DNA from 4 places in the Thalassotalea piscium genome. Region 1 is predicted to be linked to each of the others. Evidence: predicted binding sites of a transcription regulator. Region 1 holds the regulator's gene; each other region holds the start of a gene.

Region 1 (4,224 bases):
CAGCTAAGGCTTCCAAGTCGTTAGCAACTTCCTCAACTGTGTCAGTAACTTTGGCTGAATTATCACTGCCTGATAATGCCTTAACATCAGCCGCTTGTATTAAATCACCGGTATCATTACCCCAAGCATTACGCTCATAAGTAACCACTGCAGCAATTTCTTTCAAACTAAGTAACTTTCCATAACCTTGCATACCGGTACCTGAACGGCCATGAACAACAATATCTATATGATCTTCAATGCTACCCGATGTTGTAAATTCACTACCTTTAAGTGCAGGAAAAGCAGGAGGTAAACCCATACCTGTTGGTTGATGACAAGCAGCACAATGAGCAATATAGGTTTGCTCACCAATTTGCATTAATTCATCTTTACTCAATGACGCATTTAGTGAAGCTGCTTCAGCTGCTTTAGCATCAGCTTTCAACTGGTGTTGCTCTTCTAACCAAACAGCAAAGTCTTCTTCAGATTTTGCTTCAACCACTATGGGCATAAAACCATGATCTTTACCACAAAGCTCAGCACACTGGCCGCGATAAATACCGGGTTCATTTACTATTGCCCATGCTTCATTAATAAAGCCGGGGTTAGCATCTTGTTTAACCGCAAAGTCTGGCACCCACCACGCATGTATTACATCGTCTGACGTGACTAAGAAGCGCACTTTTTTATTGATAGGGATCACTAGATGTTTATCTACCTCAAGTAGATAATGCTCACCTTTAGCTTCAACTTCGCCGCTTTGGTTTTCGTATTGCGCTCTAGGTGTTGATAAAATGGAATAGAATTCAATGTCTTGGTCAAAATACTTATAATGCCATTTCCATTGAGAACCCGTTACCTGAATAGTGAGATCCGAGTCATCATTGTTTTCCATTGAAATAAGTGTTTTTGTTGCAGGAACTGCCATAGCAATAAGGATTATTATGGGAATAACGGTCCAAAGAACTTCGACCTTTGTGCTTTCATGGAACGTTGCTGGCTTAAAGCCTTTAGATTTACGGTGAAATATCATTGACCAAATCATCAGGCCGAAGACTATTACACCAATAACCGTACAAATATAAAGAGCAAGCATATGTAAGTCATAAACTTCTTTACTTATATCTGTAACACCCTCTGTTAGATTTAGTTTTTTTTCTGCCCAAGCCATACTAGGGGTTAACACGCCCAGTAACAGCCAACCTAGGTTACGTCTTTTCACTCGACATCTCCTCACCTCTCCAGGTTAAAAACCGTGCTACACAGTAATACTCAGATCTAATGCATTAGTTTCTATTATTTATTGTAGTTATTGTTTGACGAATTTTTAATCACCTTAAAATTCGCCTTATTATTATTTTTGGTTATTTTCTACTCTAGAATTACTTAAAAGTTGATCTACGTCAAATCAAAAATCTACAAAGATTTTATAAAAAGGTCTTTTACAACAATAGAGTACTAACTCTAAAACAACAAAACCCTTGTTATGCATGGCCTGCATTAATTGTTCGAGTTTTAAACAATCAAATAAAATTATTTTTTATAACAACAAAGTGACACTGTGTATATTTTGTACAAAAAACACTCTGGTTAATCAAATTTGTTTAATATAAAAGATAAAATGTAGATGTTTGGCTTTTTGGTGGGAATATCATATAAAAAGCAGGCTTTTATTAAGTTTAGTTATATAAAAGCCTGTTAAATCAGTAAGGTTTGTATGTTCTGATGTTACATCCAGTCGGCTGAGCGAATGACACCTACAGCAACACCTTCAACATTAAAGTGCTGCGTAGTTAAATCAACTTTAATTGGCGAAAAATCTGCATTTTCAGCATGTAAGTAAACAATATTACCTTCACGCTTAAAACGCTTAACCGTTACATCACTCTCAACTCGAGCAACAATTACTTGGCCATTATGTACATCTGTTGTTTGATGAACGGCAAGTAAGTCACCATCGAAAATGCCTATATCTTTCATACTCTCGCCGCTAACCCTTAATAAATAATCAGCACTAGGATGAAATAAATTACCATCTATTTTGTAGTGTTCTTCAACATGCTCTTGAGCAAGAATAGGCTCGCCTGCAGCTACTCGTCCAATTAATGGCAAACCAGCATCTTCATTAAACTCTTCGGCTAATCGAATACCACGAGACGTACCTGGTAACATCTCTATATAGCCTTTTTTAGCAAGCGCTTTTAAATGTTCTTCTGCTGCATTAGCTGATTTAAAACCAAAGAAATTAGCAATTTCAGCACGCGTTGGCGGCATACCAGTGTCTGATATTTTTTCTTTAATCAAGTCAAAAATCTGTTGTTGTCTTGATGTTAAAGGGCGTAGCTCGGTCATAACAGTTTCCTGTATTTCTGCACAGTAATACTGTTATTGTATACAGACTGTTAATAAACACAAGTGCTCTTTTAACACTCATTAAATTTGTCAGTATTCTTTACACTTATTATTTCTGCTTCTCAGTAGAATAAATAGGCTATTGAATGTATTGATGTTTACCTATTGGTATAGAAATAGCTTAGTAAGACGCTGTAACTTGCCCTCGTATTAGGTTGCCCATTATACCAATCTCACTAATTATATGATGATTTCTACTGGCTAAAACAGTCAACTACTGCGTTATTTATTTTATAATTATCGCTACATGGATGTAGCTTATGTGGACAATGCAGCAGCATTATTGTCCTGAACAACTAGTTATGAAAATAAAGGCCTTGTATTTGACTATTTTCACTGCGTATAAAATAGATCACTTAACTAATGAAACTGGTATTACACAGTTTAAAATATAACTTTGGAGCACAATATGATAATTGCAAAATTATTTAGACCACTTTTAACCCTTCTAGTCCTTAGCTTATCGCTTAGCGCTACAGCGACCATTATTGATTTTGAAACATTTAAAATTCGTAATGCAAATGGCACAATATCAGCCCCCTACGATAGTGATTTAATGATCACTGAAAATGCCGCTGGTGACGGCTTTCATGCCATAACTCCAAGGGGCGGACAAAAAGTAGGTTATGGAACAAATGCTTTTAACGGCTTTCAAATTAACTCTTTTACTAGGGCGTGTTGAACTTTCGAGTACAAATTTTGTACGAATTAAACATGATTTAATTGAGGCGTAGCAAATAAAGTGTAGTATTCTACATAAATGAGCTAGAACGAAAAGTAAATCATGTTTAAACGTATCCGTAGGACAGCGCCTCTTTGGTTTTTCTACGGCGTTTTCACTTATTTATGGGGAACAACCCCATTACATAAGTTCAGCCTTGTATAAACACCAAATACATCGCTGCAAAAATGTACAGCAAAGATCAACACCCTAGTACTAATTGGACAACTGATCCCAATGCTGTAGGTAATCATCCTTATTTAAATATGTGGGTTACAGATGGTTCAAACTATGCGGTAATTTCTTCAGAAAATGCGTATATGGGCACTAACTTTCAAACACGACTAGAATGGAAAATTTTTGAGTTTGGCCCAAGTAGTAATTTTGATTGGTTATTTGATTCTGGAACAGGCGGTAGAGTGAATCAATATCTCCAAAAAGATGGCGCAAATGTATCTCTTGCTGATTTTTCAAATAATATTACGCTATTTAATGGTCCAATCGGCCCTACGGCAGGTGTTGGCACAGGTGCACCACGTGGTAATTTTGGTTTTAATGTTATTTTTGGAGATACTGCCGCTAACTTTACAAACTCTGCAGGCTATTTTATTGAAAACCTTACTGTAACAGTCGGCCAAAGTACTTATGAAGCCGGTAATGTCTCTACCGTACCTGAACCTTCTACACTTGCTATTTTCGCTTTAGGTGTTCTAGGCTTAAGTTTACGACGTAAAATACAACCGTAATGCAATATTATAAAAGGGGTTACCTTTTAGGGATCCCTTTTAATTTCTTAATAAAGTAATTGCTTTGTCTTTACTTGTATTTGCCCTCTTTCTTCTGGCCATAAATTCAATCAGCAAAATAGTGAAACGGTAGTAATAAATTAACTTGAGTTCGGGATAATGAATGTGTGCAAAAAAAAGAAAAAGCAATGTTTTCAATGTATTAAATTATTTCTTCACAAGCTCTATATGCATTTTTACTACGAATGCTATAAGTTTTGTGCGAATCAAGGCTGATTTGTGTACCTAATAGCTGGCTATTAGTAGCAAATTAACGGTTTTTTAGTTCCAAACAAAAACCAAGGACCTACGCCCATGCAGGCA
Region 2 (4,224 bases), 1.0 Mb from region 1:
TGAAATTTGCTCGGCAAGCAAAGTTAATTCAAAATAATGGCTGGCAAATAGCGTAAAGGCTTTAGTTTTAAGCGCCAACATTTCAGCACAGGCCCATGCTAAAGATAAACCATCAAAAGTACTTGTACCTCGTCCTATTTCATCTAACAATACTAAGCTTTTAGCTGTTGCATTATGCAAAATATTCGCTGTTTCTGTCATCTCAACCATAAAGGTTGAGCGGCCACTAGCAAGATCGTCCGAAGCTCCAATTCGGGTGAATATTCGGTCAACCATACCAATATTTGCTGCGCTTGCTGGCACAAAAGCACCAATATGAGCAAGTAATACAATTAAGGCTGTTTGTCTCATATAAGTAGACTTTCCGCCCATATTGGGGCCCGTAATTATTAACATTTTACGAGCTTCAGTAAGTACTACAGGGTTGGCAATAAATGGGGCTTCGGTCATCTGTTCAACTACCGCATGGCGGCCAGCTTCAATATTAATACCTGGTGTTTGTGATAACTTAGGCTTTACATAATTTAATGTTTCGGCTCTTTCTGCAAAAGTGGTTAATACGTCTATTTCAGCAATTGCTTGTGCTAGTGTTTGTAGTTTATCTAATTCAGGCAAGATCAAGTCAAATAACTGATCATATAAACGTTTTTCTAAAGCTAAAAACTTACTTTGTGCACTGAGTACCTTTTCTTCATGTTGCTTTAATTCATTGGTGATAAAACGTTCATTGTTTTTAAGAGTTTGACGTCTGATATAGTCATCAGGTACATCTTGTGCCGCATTACGACTGATCTCAATATAAAAGCCATGTACCTTGTTATAGCCAACTTTAAGCGTTTGAATGCCTGTTCTTTCTTTCTCACGAGCTTCCAATTGCGCTAAAAACTCAGTTGCTCCGTCACTTAAATCACGTAGTTCATCTAACTCTTCATGATAGTGTGGTGCAATTACGCCGCCATCTCGTATTAGCACAGGCGGGTTATTAACAATGGCCCGCTCTAATAAGTGCGCTATATCGGTTAATGGCGAAGTATCTGAGGTAAGTTTAGTTAACGCGGATAACCCCTCAGTAGTGAGCAATTGCTGAAGTTCAGGTAAAAGTAACAGTGCGTTACGTAATCGAGCAAAGTCACGCGGTCGAGCAGATCGAAGCGCTACTCGTGACACTATTCGTTCTATATCACCAATGTGCTTCAACAAATCATGTAACGGTGAATATGTGTCAGTTGAAATTAATGCAGAAATAGACTGTTGTCTAGTTGTTAACGTTTCTATATCTCTAAGTGGAAAGTGTAACCAACGTTTAAGTAACCTAGAGCCCATTGGAGTCGCTGAAGTATCCAATATTGATGCTAGGGTGTTTTCTATACCACCTTGCAAGTTCTGCGTAAGTTCTAAATTACGCCTTGTCGCCGCATCTAAAATTACACCTTTGGCAGCTGTTTCTGCAATAATTGAGCGGATATGTGGTAAAGCTGAGCGTTGACTATCTTTAACATATTGCAATAAACAACCTGCTGCCATTAAACCAATTGATTGGTCTGCAACACCGAAGCCTGTAAGCTCTTTAGTGCCAAACTGTTCATTTAATAATTTATGAGCGGTGTCTAAATCAAACTCCCATTCTGAACGACGTCTTAATCCTTTATGTTGGCTAATTAATGCTGTGTCTTGGAATGTTTCTGGATACAAAAGCTCAGCAGGTGAGAGGCGTTGTAATTCAGCTTGCAGCTGCTCTTTGGTTGCAGGCTCTGTTAAGACAAATCTTCCGCTAGTCATATCTAAATATGCTAAACCGAACCCTTGCTGAGTATGGGTAATCGCTACAATTAAATTATCTTGTCGGTCGGCGAGTAAGGCTTCATCACTTACTGTGCCAGGGGTTAATATTCTAACCACCTTACGCTCAACTGGGCCTTTACTTGTTGCTGGATCACCAATTTGTTCGCAAATTGCAACAGACTCACCAAGTTGAATAAGGCGGGCTAAGTAGTTTTCAACAGCGTGATAGGGCACACCTGCCATTGGTATGGCATTACCGCCTGTTTTCCCTCTTGCCGTGAGCGATATATCCAATAAGTCTGAAGCCTTCTTGGCATCATCAAAAAACAATTCATAAAAATCGCCCATGCGATAAAAAACAAGAATGTTAGGGAATTCGGCCTTAATCGTTAAATATTGGCGCATCATAGGGGTATGAGAAGATAAGTCTGGGGTCGCAGTAGTCATTAATTCTTATTTTGTCTTGTGATAATTTAAGAGTGTATTACTCAATTATGCCATAAGCATAAGTAATAGACCCACAAGTTTTCGTTAAAGCGTAAATACAACTGATATAATTAAAAAAAACAGTGATAAATTGGCAGTAGTAACTTTTTAGCTTAAAATATTTAAAAGTTACTAATTGTTAATTAATTCTTAAATTACATATAGTTAAAATTACAAAAAAATTAAAAGTTATAGAGTTTGAAAAATAATTATAAAAAAACTTGATACTGTACGACTATACAGTATACTTTGCTGCATCAGACTTATTTATGTATTTACATGTGGAGCAAGAAATGGACGAGAATAAAGAAAAGGCACTCTCTGCTGCGTTAAGCCAAATTGAACGCCAATTTGGTAAAGGTTCAATTATGAAGCTAGGTGAAAACCGTAGCATGGATATCGAGACCATTTCTACAGGCTCACTAGGACTTGATATTGCACTAGGCGCAGGCGGATTACCAATGGGTCGTATTGTAGAGATATATGGACCAGAATCAAGTGGTAAAACCACCTTAACATTAGAGGTAATCGCAGAAGCACAACGCAACGGTAAAGTATGTGCCTTTGTTGACGCTGAGCATGCGTTAGACCCTATTTATGCTGAAAAACTTGGTGTAAATATTAATGAGTTACTTGTTTCACAACCCGATACAGGTGAACAAGCATTAGAAATTTGTGACATGTTAACTCGCTCAGGTGCTGTTGATGTAATTGTTGTCGACTCTGTCGCTGCTCTAACACCAAAAGCTGAAATTGAAGGTGATATGGGCGACTCGCACATGGGGCTTCAAGCGCGTATGTTGTCTCAAGCAATGCGTAAGCTTACCGGTAATTTAAAGCAATCGAACACTATGATGATTTTCATTAACCAAATTCGTATGAAAATTGGTGTTATGTTTGGTAATCCAGAAACTACAACAGGCGGTAACGCACTTAAGTTTTACGCCTCAGTTCGATTAGATATTCGTCGTATTGGTGCTGTAAAGCAGGGTGATGAAATTATTGGTAATGAGACGCGTGTAAAAGTAGTTAAAAATAAAATTGCACCTCCTTTTAAACAAGTTGAGTTTCAAATACTTTACGGTGAGGGAATTAACAGTTTAGGTGAGTTAATTGACCTTGGTGTACAGAATAAAATGGTTGAAAAAGCCGGTGCTTGGTATAGCTACAAAGGCGACAAAATTGGCCAAGGTAAAGCAAATTCAACTAACTACCTTAAAGAAAATCCAGCTATTGCAAAAGAGCTAGACACACGTTTAAGAGAATTATTTTTATCTAAAAAGACTGAAGCTGTCGCAGAAGAAGTTATCACTGAGTCATAATACTGGTTATCGCTGTGCAGTAATTTAAACTATGTATAAAGCCACTGATGTTATCGGTGGCTTTTTTTATTTTAATATTTATACCATTAATATCACTAGCTATGTGAGCATTTCTACGGGTTAAAATAATAAATTACTGCAGCAAGAACCGTTACACCAATTACCCCCTCGCTACAGTCAATGCCTTACATCTAAACCTTTAATTTTGGCTAAGAGATCACTTTCTTATACGAAGTGATATTATGTTAAGTAGCAATCAGAATTATTAGGCTTCTTCTGTAAGAGCTGCATTATAAAATATTCATATATATGTTAGAATATAACACTATTATTATTTAAACATATTAGGCGTATTTCATGTCTGAACACTCAATTTTCGACATTTGTGTTGAACCTATAGAACTTTGTAAATTACTTAAAATAGCCAATATGGTTGGCGGTGGCGGCGAAGCTAAAAGCATGATCAGTGAAGGTAATGTATTAGTAAATAATGAAGTTGTAGTTCAAAAGCGTAAAAAGATTCGAAACGGCGATTCTATTACATGTAACGGTAAAACCATTGAGGTTGCTTATGATCCCAGCAAAAAATCGGCTGAGTTTATCAATACAGTAGTGTTAGCGAGCAAAAAAGAAC
Region 3 (4,224 bases), 1.2 Mb from region 1:
TTTGAGGAATATATGGTTGTAATAAAGGTGAAAATTGCTCGACACTGTTAACTGTAGTATCGAGCCAGTTATTAATGATACTTTCATTTTGTGGCAGTATTAGTGGCATAGATTTACTGTGAATATGCCCAAGCTTTTTATGTGGTGGCAAGGTGATAATTGAGCATGATGTTATTATTTCACCGGTTTGGTTATTTAGCCAACCTCTAGATAAACCACCAAGCAATAAACCACCATGCTCAGCTTGTATATCGAAATAATGCATGGGTTTTTTGTTGTTAAATTCAGTTTCACCAAATCCTTTTACTACAAAAACACAGCGTGAATGTCGGTAAGCTTGATAACCCGCACTTCTAGGCGTATTTAATTTATCGTATCGGGTATTAAATGACGTGTATTTTGACGGTTTAAAGCCCGCATCTGTTTGCTCAAGTAACAACCACCAAATAGCATTTTCTACAATACGGCTATTATTTTGTTCTCTAACAATAGAGACGGTATCAGCCGCTTTTACAAAGCGCTTATCAATGGGGTTATGTATAACTTTGTTAATATTTAAACTGGTATAAAGTTTTTTTATACTAGGGTCTGTTGATCTTTCATTTTAGCCTATGCTATAGACTATTTTTTAAGATAACAAGGCGAAAATGGTGCAATGTAGTCATTCTCGGCTTTGGCATCCTGCGTCGCTCTACCTTCTGCATCCGTGCAGTCGTACTTTAACCATTTTTAACGATGTTAGGTTGAAAAATAGTCATAGCCCTTTGGGTTGCCTTGAAAAAGCGTCACTCTTTGTTACTTAATGTGCATTTGGAACAACCAAACATTACATTAAGTGCCTCGACTGTCATCTTTTTCAAATGCAACAGAGCTATAAACTGAAAGATCAACAGACCCTAGTGTCGAAAGTAGCGTTAAACCTGCCACACATAATATTTCCTTTTATTGCTATTAACTCTGATTTTAGCAGGTGATTTTAGGAATATCGTACCAGTTAGTCGTATATTGAGGGCTAAGAAAGTGACGTTTCATGTTCCACTTTTCTGATTGCCCGGCACTAGCGACACTAATGCTACCTGCACCATATCGTTTATTAATATTGTCAAAGCATTTCATTAATTCGGGATTGGTATTATCTATATTAAATAAGTCACCTTGCACAAACTTATTACCTGCTAACTCAATAGCACCTACGCCACAACGATAGAAGTTAATACCAGATTGATATATTTGTGGTAAAACCAACGAAACGGCTTGTGCTAGTTGGCTAGTGTTATTAGTGGGAAGAGCGAACGGGTAGGCGATAGCTTGTTTATAATAATAGTCATCGTGCGGTGAGTTAGACGCAAATACCATGAGCTTTTTTACTTGTGATGACTGTTGGCGCAGTTTTTTAGCAACAATAGAGGCATGACTGGCTAATGCCGCATTAAGTACATTGTAATTAGTAATTCGTTGACCAAAACTACGGGTTGAAAATATCTCTTGTTTAGGCGCTTTTACTTCATCCCATGATAAACAACTAATACCGGTTAATTCATTCACGGTACGCTCAGTTACTACACTAAACTGTTGTCTAATATCTTTAGGGTTCTGTTTAGCTAATTCAAATGCAGTATGAATGTTTTGCTCAGCAAGTTTTTTCGTTATTCGCCTACCAATTCCCCATATATCTGACGTATTCATACGTTGCAAAATAGGTGAAGCGCTTTCTATTGTGTCAATAACGGCAACACCGTCGAATCCGTCTAGTTTTTTAGCTGCGTGATTGGCTACTTTAGCTAACGTTGCCGTGAGACCAAACCCCACACCAACAGGCAAACGAGTCTCTTTCCATATTGCTTTGCGTATTTGGTGACCGTATTCATGCCAATTACTAATAGCCTTGTTAAAGCGATCAAAGTGTAAAAAGGATTCATCAATCGAGTAAATGTGTTGATTATCACAATAGCGGCTGATCACTGTCATCATTCGCTCAGATAAATCAGCGTATAATTCATAGTTTGATGAACGAATAACAACACCATGTTTATGTAATAATTCTTTTATTTGAAAATAAGGGGTGAATTTAGGAATACCAAGGCGTTTTGCAATAGGGCAAGCCGCACAAATACAACCGTCGTTATTGGTTAAAACAACAACAGGTTTATTGCGAATGCTAGGGTCGAATACCTTTTCGGCCGAGGCATAGAAGGATGTAGCATCAACTAAACCATACATGCTTTTAATTCTGGGGCTTGGTGATGTAGCCTAATAGAGCGAGTAACTACACCTTCTAACTGAAAGTCATCATCAGGTGAAATTGTTATAGGCTGATGATGTTTAGATGCTGACAGTAATCGAGCTTGTTGTTTATCAATGATTTTACAAACGAAACAACCGTTATAATTAGCGACAATTACATCGCCGTTTCGTGCGGTAAGTGCTCGATCAACAATGAGTAAGTCACCATCAAATATTCCAACACCTTGCATTGAAACGCCTGAAGCTTGACCAATAAAGGTTGCGTTGGGATGGCGGATCAGTAGCTTATCTAAAGATAGCCCAAGCTCTTTGTACTCTGCTGCAGGTGACTCAAAGCCTGAAATGCCTGCTTCTATGTATATTGGAATAACTTTCATAATACTCAATTTTTACTGTTTATTTGTACAGTATAGTTGAACTGTTAAATTATGAAAGTAAAATTTAACGTTCATTGGCATTTGTTTGAATAATAAAAAAGCCTCAATATTGAAGTATTGAGGCTTTGTATATTTAGCTTGTAATCTAGGGCGTGTTGAACTTTTCTGTACATTTTTACAGCGATTTGTTTGGTGTTTATACAAAGCTGAGCTTATGTAATGGGGTTGATCCCCATAAATAAGTGAAAAAGCCGTAGAAAAACCAAAGAGGTGCTGTCCTACGGATACGTTTAAACATCGTTGCTTACACGGAAGTAGATACTTAGCGTGAGCAGGACGCGGAAGCTGTCTAGCTCATTTATGTAGAATACTACACTTTATTCGCTACGCCTCAATTAAATCATGTTTAATTCGTACAAAAATTGTACTCGAAAGATCAACACGCCCTAATATGGACTACAAGTGAATGTTTTTTTATGTTCATCTAATCATATAGTTACTTAACTATGGTCATTTCATCTACTATATTACCAGCACCATCGATATGCTCCATTGTCCAAAGCATAAAAGGTGCGCTAGTATGAATGGCTCGCTTAAATTTAGGATCGTAGTCCCAGTCGCCAATAATAGATTCGTATACACCGTCAAACACTAAGCCAACAAATTCTCCGTTACCATTAAGTGTTGGAGAACCAGAGTTACCGCCTGTGATGTCAAGAGTCGACAAATAGTTTACAGGCACAGAGCCTAAACTTTCACGTTTGAAAGTACCAAATTCTTTATTAGTAATTGCAGAGCGGATGTTTTCAAAAAGATCAAACTCGTGATCACCTGCTACATACTTAGCTAGCATGCCTTCGAGTGTTGTGAAAGGTGTGGCAGTTAAACCATCTTGTGGTGAATAGCCTTTTACATTACCGTAGGTAATACGCAAAGAGCTGTTTGCATCAGCGTAAACCGGCTCACCTTTACTTTTTTTGTAGGCAATCATCGCATTCATAAACTGTGGACGAATTTGTGCTAATTTACCCGCAAGCTCTTCTGCTTGTTGTTCAAGCTTTTGGTCGTTTTCAAACTGCGAAACTGCAAATTGAATGTATGGATCTTTGCTGCGTTTGAATTCGTCAACCGATTTATTCATCCATGCTAGGCGAACACTCTCTTCATCAAGCTGTGTTTCACTGTGCATTTTATCTAGTTTTTTAGCTAGCTTTTTAGCATCAAAGGCTTCATCTAAGCCAAAAAATTGATCAAAGGTTGTATTACGCTCAGATGCAGGAAAGTCGGCATATTGTGCCATAAAATGAAGTAATACTGCTTTGTCTACGTTGGCATCGTAACGACGATTAACACGCTCCATACTTTGTGTAAAACGGTTCATATCTCGTTCTTGATAACCTTGCTTACGTTCAGTACTTGGCTTGTTCTTTTCATTAGCTAAGCGATATAAACGCTTTGCAACACCCATTAAATTAGTACGGCCAATATAAGATAAAATCAGATCTCTTTCCTGATTTTTTTGACCTTCGGTAATTAAGGTGCTTAATTCGCTTAATGTTTTTCCATATTTCTGCTTACGCTGTTTAGACGCATTAATCCATAC
Region 4 (4,224 bases), 1.5 Mb from region 1:
GTATGTCGGCACATGGTAAACGCCCTATTTGTCAAGATACGGGTATTGTAACTTGTTTTGTTAAAGTAGGTATGGCAGTACAGTGGGACAAAACTGATATGACTGTTCAGCAAATGGTTGATGAAGGTACACGCCGTGCTTACTTAAATCCTGATAATCCGTTGCGTGCGTCAATAGTTGCAGACCCTGCTGGTGCAAGAATTAACACTAAAGATAATACTCCTTCGGTTGTTCATATTGATATGGTAGAAGGTAATGAGATTGAAGTGATGATTGCGGCTAAAGGCGGCGGCAGTGAAAATAAAACTAAAATGGCAATGCTTAACCCGAGCGACTCGATTGCTGATTGGATTGTGAAAACCCTACCTACGATGGGTGCTGGTTGGTGTCCACCTGGCATGTTAGGAATAGGTGTTGGTGGAACGGCTGAAAAAGCAGCCGTTCTTGCTAAAGAAAGTTTGATGGACCCCGTTAATATTCAAGAGTTACTTGACCGAGGGCCTGAAAACGCAGAAGAAGAGTTACGTTTAGAAATATATGATCGTGTAAATAAGTTAGGCATTGGTGCTCAAGGTCTTGGTGGTTTAACAACGGTAGTTGATGTTAAAATAAACTCTGTGCCAACCCATGCGGCATCTAAACCCGTGGTGATGATCCCTAACTGTGCTGCAACACGTCATGTTCACTTTCACTTAGACGGTTCAGGGCCAGCAGACCTCACGCCTCCAAGATTGGAAGATTGGCCTGAAATTACCTGGGAAGTGGGTGAAGATGTTCGCCGTGTTAACGTTGATAATCTAACAAAAGCAGATATATCACAATGGAAAACAGGTGAAACGGTGCTATTAAGTGGCACTATATTAACAGGACGAGATGCGGCACATAAGCGTATTCAAGAAATGTTAGCGGCGGGTAAAGATTTACCTGTTGATTTTACAAATAAGTTTATTTATTACGTTGGCCCCGTAGATGCTATTGGTGATGAAGCAGTTGGACCTGCAGGTCCAACTACTGCAACACGCATGGATAAATTCAGTGAGATGATGCTATCTAAAACAGGTTTGTTAGGCTCTATAGGCAAGTCTGAACGTGGTGCGGCAACGTGCGAGAACATAAAAAAGCATCAGTCTGTTTATCTAATGGCAGTAGGTGGCGCGGCTTACTTAGTTTCTAAAGCCATTAAAAAAGCAAGAGTGGTTGCCTTTGAAGATTTAGGTATGGAAGCTATTTATGAGTTTGAAGTTGAAGATATGCCTGTAACGGTGGCGGTTGACGCTACTGGCGAGTCTGCCCATGTAACAGGCCCTCAAATATGGCAAAAAAATATTGAAGTAATCAATAACAAATAATTAAAGCGCTTAGATTAACTATCGATAAAGGTTATCAACGTATGTTGGTAACCTTTTTTATTGAGAGAATTAGTCACTTATGTTCTAATGACTGTTAATAATTACAGTGTTTTAGTGTGGCTTTATCATGATCGAATTTTCAACACTTCAGGCTTCCTCCTTTGAGTTAATTTTATTCGCATTAATTTTCATATCAGTACTATTACTATTTATGATGCTAAATTTGGTCAAAATGAAGCGCCAGTATAGTTCAGCCCTTGAAATGATTAAGTTGCAAGGAGAAAGTCACTTAAGAATTGGCGATGCCAACAAATATTTCTTCGAGCAAATTACGCAAAATCTTTCGAGTAATCATCAGCAATTATCACAACAACAATTTGAATTAAAAAGTGCTATTGAGCAGCAAATTTCAGATCTCAAAATTAAAACATTACGACAGCAAGCCGAGCAAGGTGAAAAGCAACTTTCAGTATTACATTTTCACCAAAATGAATTTACCCAAAATCAAAATAAAGCGCTCGAGCAATTAATGAAGCACTTAAATGAAAATAATAAAGTAAACAGGGAAGAGCAAAGTAAATCAATGCTTGCCTCTAGTGAGCAAATGGCTAAAAAAATTAATGAGTTAACGTTATCTACGGATAACCGATTAAAAGAAATTAGCGATCAAGTAGAAAAACGCTTAGCGGATGGCTTTGAAAAAACCACTAAAACCTTTAACGATATTGTTAAACGTTTAGCATTAATTGATGATGCTCAGAAGAAAATTACTGAGCTTTCAAGCAATGTTGTAAGCTTACAAGAAGTGTTGTCTGATAAGCGCTCACGAGGTGCATTTGGCGAAGTGCAACTGAATGCCTTGATCAGAAATGTATTGCCAGAGCAAAGCTTTGGCCTTCAGCATACGTTGTCTAATGGGAAGATCGCCGATTGTGCATTGTTTCTGCCTAAACCTACGGGAACGGTTATTATTGATTCTAAGTTCCCATTAGAAAGCTATCGAAAAATGACGAATGTTGAGATAGGTGATGCCGATAGAAAAGCAGCAGAGCGCCAATTTAAGGTAGATATTAAAAAGCACATTAAAGACATTGGTGACAGGTACATTATTGAAAATGAAACCTCTGACGGCGCAATTATGTTTATTCCTGCTGAAGCTATTTTTGCAGAAATTCACGGACATCATAGCGATCTTGTTGAAATAGCGAATAACCAGCGTATCTGGTTAACATCGCCAACCACATTAATGGCGATATTAACCACAGCTCGCTCAGTGCTAAAAGATGAAGCAACAAAAGAGCAAATCCATATTATTCAAGCTCACTTAGGTGAACTTGCCACTGATTTTAGTCGCTTTAGAAACCGTTTTGATAACTTAGCTAAACATATCGATCAAGCGGCAACAGATGTTAAACAAATTCATACATCAGCGAATAAAATATCGAATAGATTTAGTAAAATTGAACAAGTTGACTTGTCAACATCAGTAAAAACACAGCAAAAACAAAATCCAATGCTTCTCGATGACTAAGTTACTCAGCTAGATTAAAAGGATTTAACAGAAATAAATTCTGATCAGCTTTTTAATCTTGGCTTAAGATCTTTTGATAAATGTCGACGAAGCATTATCCACTTTGGCCAACCGAATATAATAGTGAGTAACCAAGTAAAGTAATCAATTACGTAGAGTTCATTGCGTTCTATACCAACTTTACGAATGAGTTTACACCAATTAAAAAAGCCAGCGTTTGGTTTGTATTTATATACTTTGTTGTCTTTAACGGCCCATAAGTAATTATATTGAAAGCAGAAGTCATGAATAATCACGGGGATTAGCAACAAGCCTGTTGGTGAAAAAAAAAGCCAAACAACTGCAGGGTAAGAGCTACCGTCAAATATAAAGCCTTTAGGAAATACTAATTCCCTATTATCGGGAAGTTGATAATGCCAGTTTTCAGTTAATTGCCATTGACGCTTTCTAAATAATAACAACCAAATTTTTGTAAATAGGTTAGTCTTTTGTGTTTTAATTGCAAAAGGCTGTAAAATTGGCATTTCCATGGTTTTATTCAAAATTTTAATGATGGGTAATGCTATTTTATCGTTACATGCCAACATTAATAAAACGCAAAATATTATTAAGTGTGATTGAAATATTTGATTAAAGCATACTAAGGTATGAGCTACACTGATAGTTAATTGACATACTCATACTTTAGCGCTCTCAGTAACTATTTTGCTAAACTCGTACCGTTAAATCAATGCGCTAAGTAAGTGCATCTCTTATAGGAAGACAAATGACGTTAGATATACTCTCGGATTACATTGAAAAACTAGATCAACACTTCGAAGATGAGTTGCCACTAGATTCGTTAATAGCCGAGTTAACTGAACGTCTCCAACCTGAACAATTAGCCATATTACTGGAAGCATTTCCAATTAAGTCCCGATTAATTATTTGGGAACAATTAAGTAGCGAATGTCAGAAAGATGTTTTTCTAGAAATGAAAAATGAATCTCGGCAAATGTTGCTTACTGTATTAAGCGACGAAGCTTGTTATTTATTATTTGATAAGCTTGACGCAAGTAGTTTACTTGATTTTACTGATGATTTAAGTGAACGTTTTGTTGAGTATGCTGTTGCACAAATGAGTGCAAAGCAGCGCCAACACTTTAAAACCGCGCAAGACTATAATGATGATGAGGTTGGACATTGGCAAACCTTTGATGAACAGAAAATACCTCAGCAATTAAAAATATCAGCAGCAAAAAAGTTATGTGCTAAATCTTTACCCATGTTAACAGATACCCTGTACGTGACTGACTCAGATTCAAAGTTAGTGGGTGAAGTAGCGATTAATCGTTTAATAAACCT

The links. Region 1 encodes LexA, which represses DNA repair genes until DNA is damaged. Its sites were predicted from a motif close to TACTGTATNNNNATACAGTA; they were not measured.
Region 2: a site for LexA is predicted at 2,494-2,513, ahead of recA (recombinase RecA). Genes of this name have one in related genera too.
Region 3: a site for LexA is predicted at 2,635-2,654, ahead of QUD79_RS04100 (LexA family protein). Genes of this name have one in related genera too.
Region 4: a site for LexA is predicted at 1,439-1,458, ahead of QUD79_RS05340 (DNA recombination protein RmuC). Genes of this name have one in related genera too.

What each region holds. Positions count from the first base shown of each region.
Region 1 is NZ_AP027362.1:3,671,922-3,676,145, forward strand. It holds gene coxB (cytochrome c oxidase subunit II) at 1-1,153, opposite strand, end outside; gene lexA (transcriptional repressor LexA) at 1,711-2,334, opposite strand; gene QUD79_RS16395 (hypothetical protein) at 2,655-2,789, shown strand; gene QUD79_RS16400 (hypothetical protein) at 2,804-3,076, shown strand; gene QUD79_RS16405 (PEP-CTERM sorting domain-containing protein) at 3,304-3,861, shown strand.
Region 2 is NZ_AP027362.1:2,626,437-2,630,660, reverse strand. It holds gene mutS (DNA mismatch repair protein MutS) at 1-2,229, opposite strand, end outside; gene recA (recombinase RecA) at 2,562-3,590, shown strand; gene QUD79_RS11515 (RNA-binding S4 domain-containing protein) at 3,948-4,224, shown strand, end outside.
Region 3 is NZ_AP027362.1:972,120-976,343, forward strand. It holds gene QUD79_RS04090 (SOS response-associated peptidase family protein) at 1-580, opposite strand, end outside; gene QUD79_RS04095 (Y-family DNA polymerase) at 964-2,220, opposite strand; gene QUD79_RS04100 (LexA family protein) at 2,208-2,621, opposite strand; gene QUD79_RS04105 (S46 family peptidase) at 3,118-4,224, opposite strand, start outside.
Region 4 is NZ_AP027362.1:1,244,959-1,249,182, forward strand. It holds gene QUD79_RS05335 (fumarate hydratase) at 1-1,349, shown strand, start outside; gene QUD79_RS05340 (DNA recombination protein RmuC) at 1,612-2,880, shown strand; gene QUD79_RS05345 (DUF1353 domain-containing protein) at 2,925-3,410, opposite strand; gene QUD79_RS05350 (magnesium transporter) at 3,647-4,224, shown strand, end outside.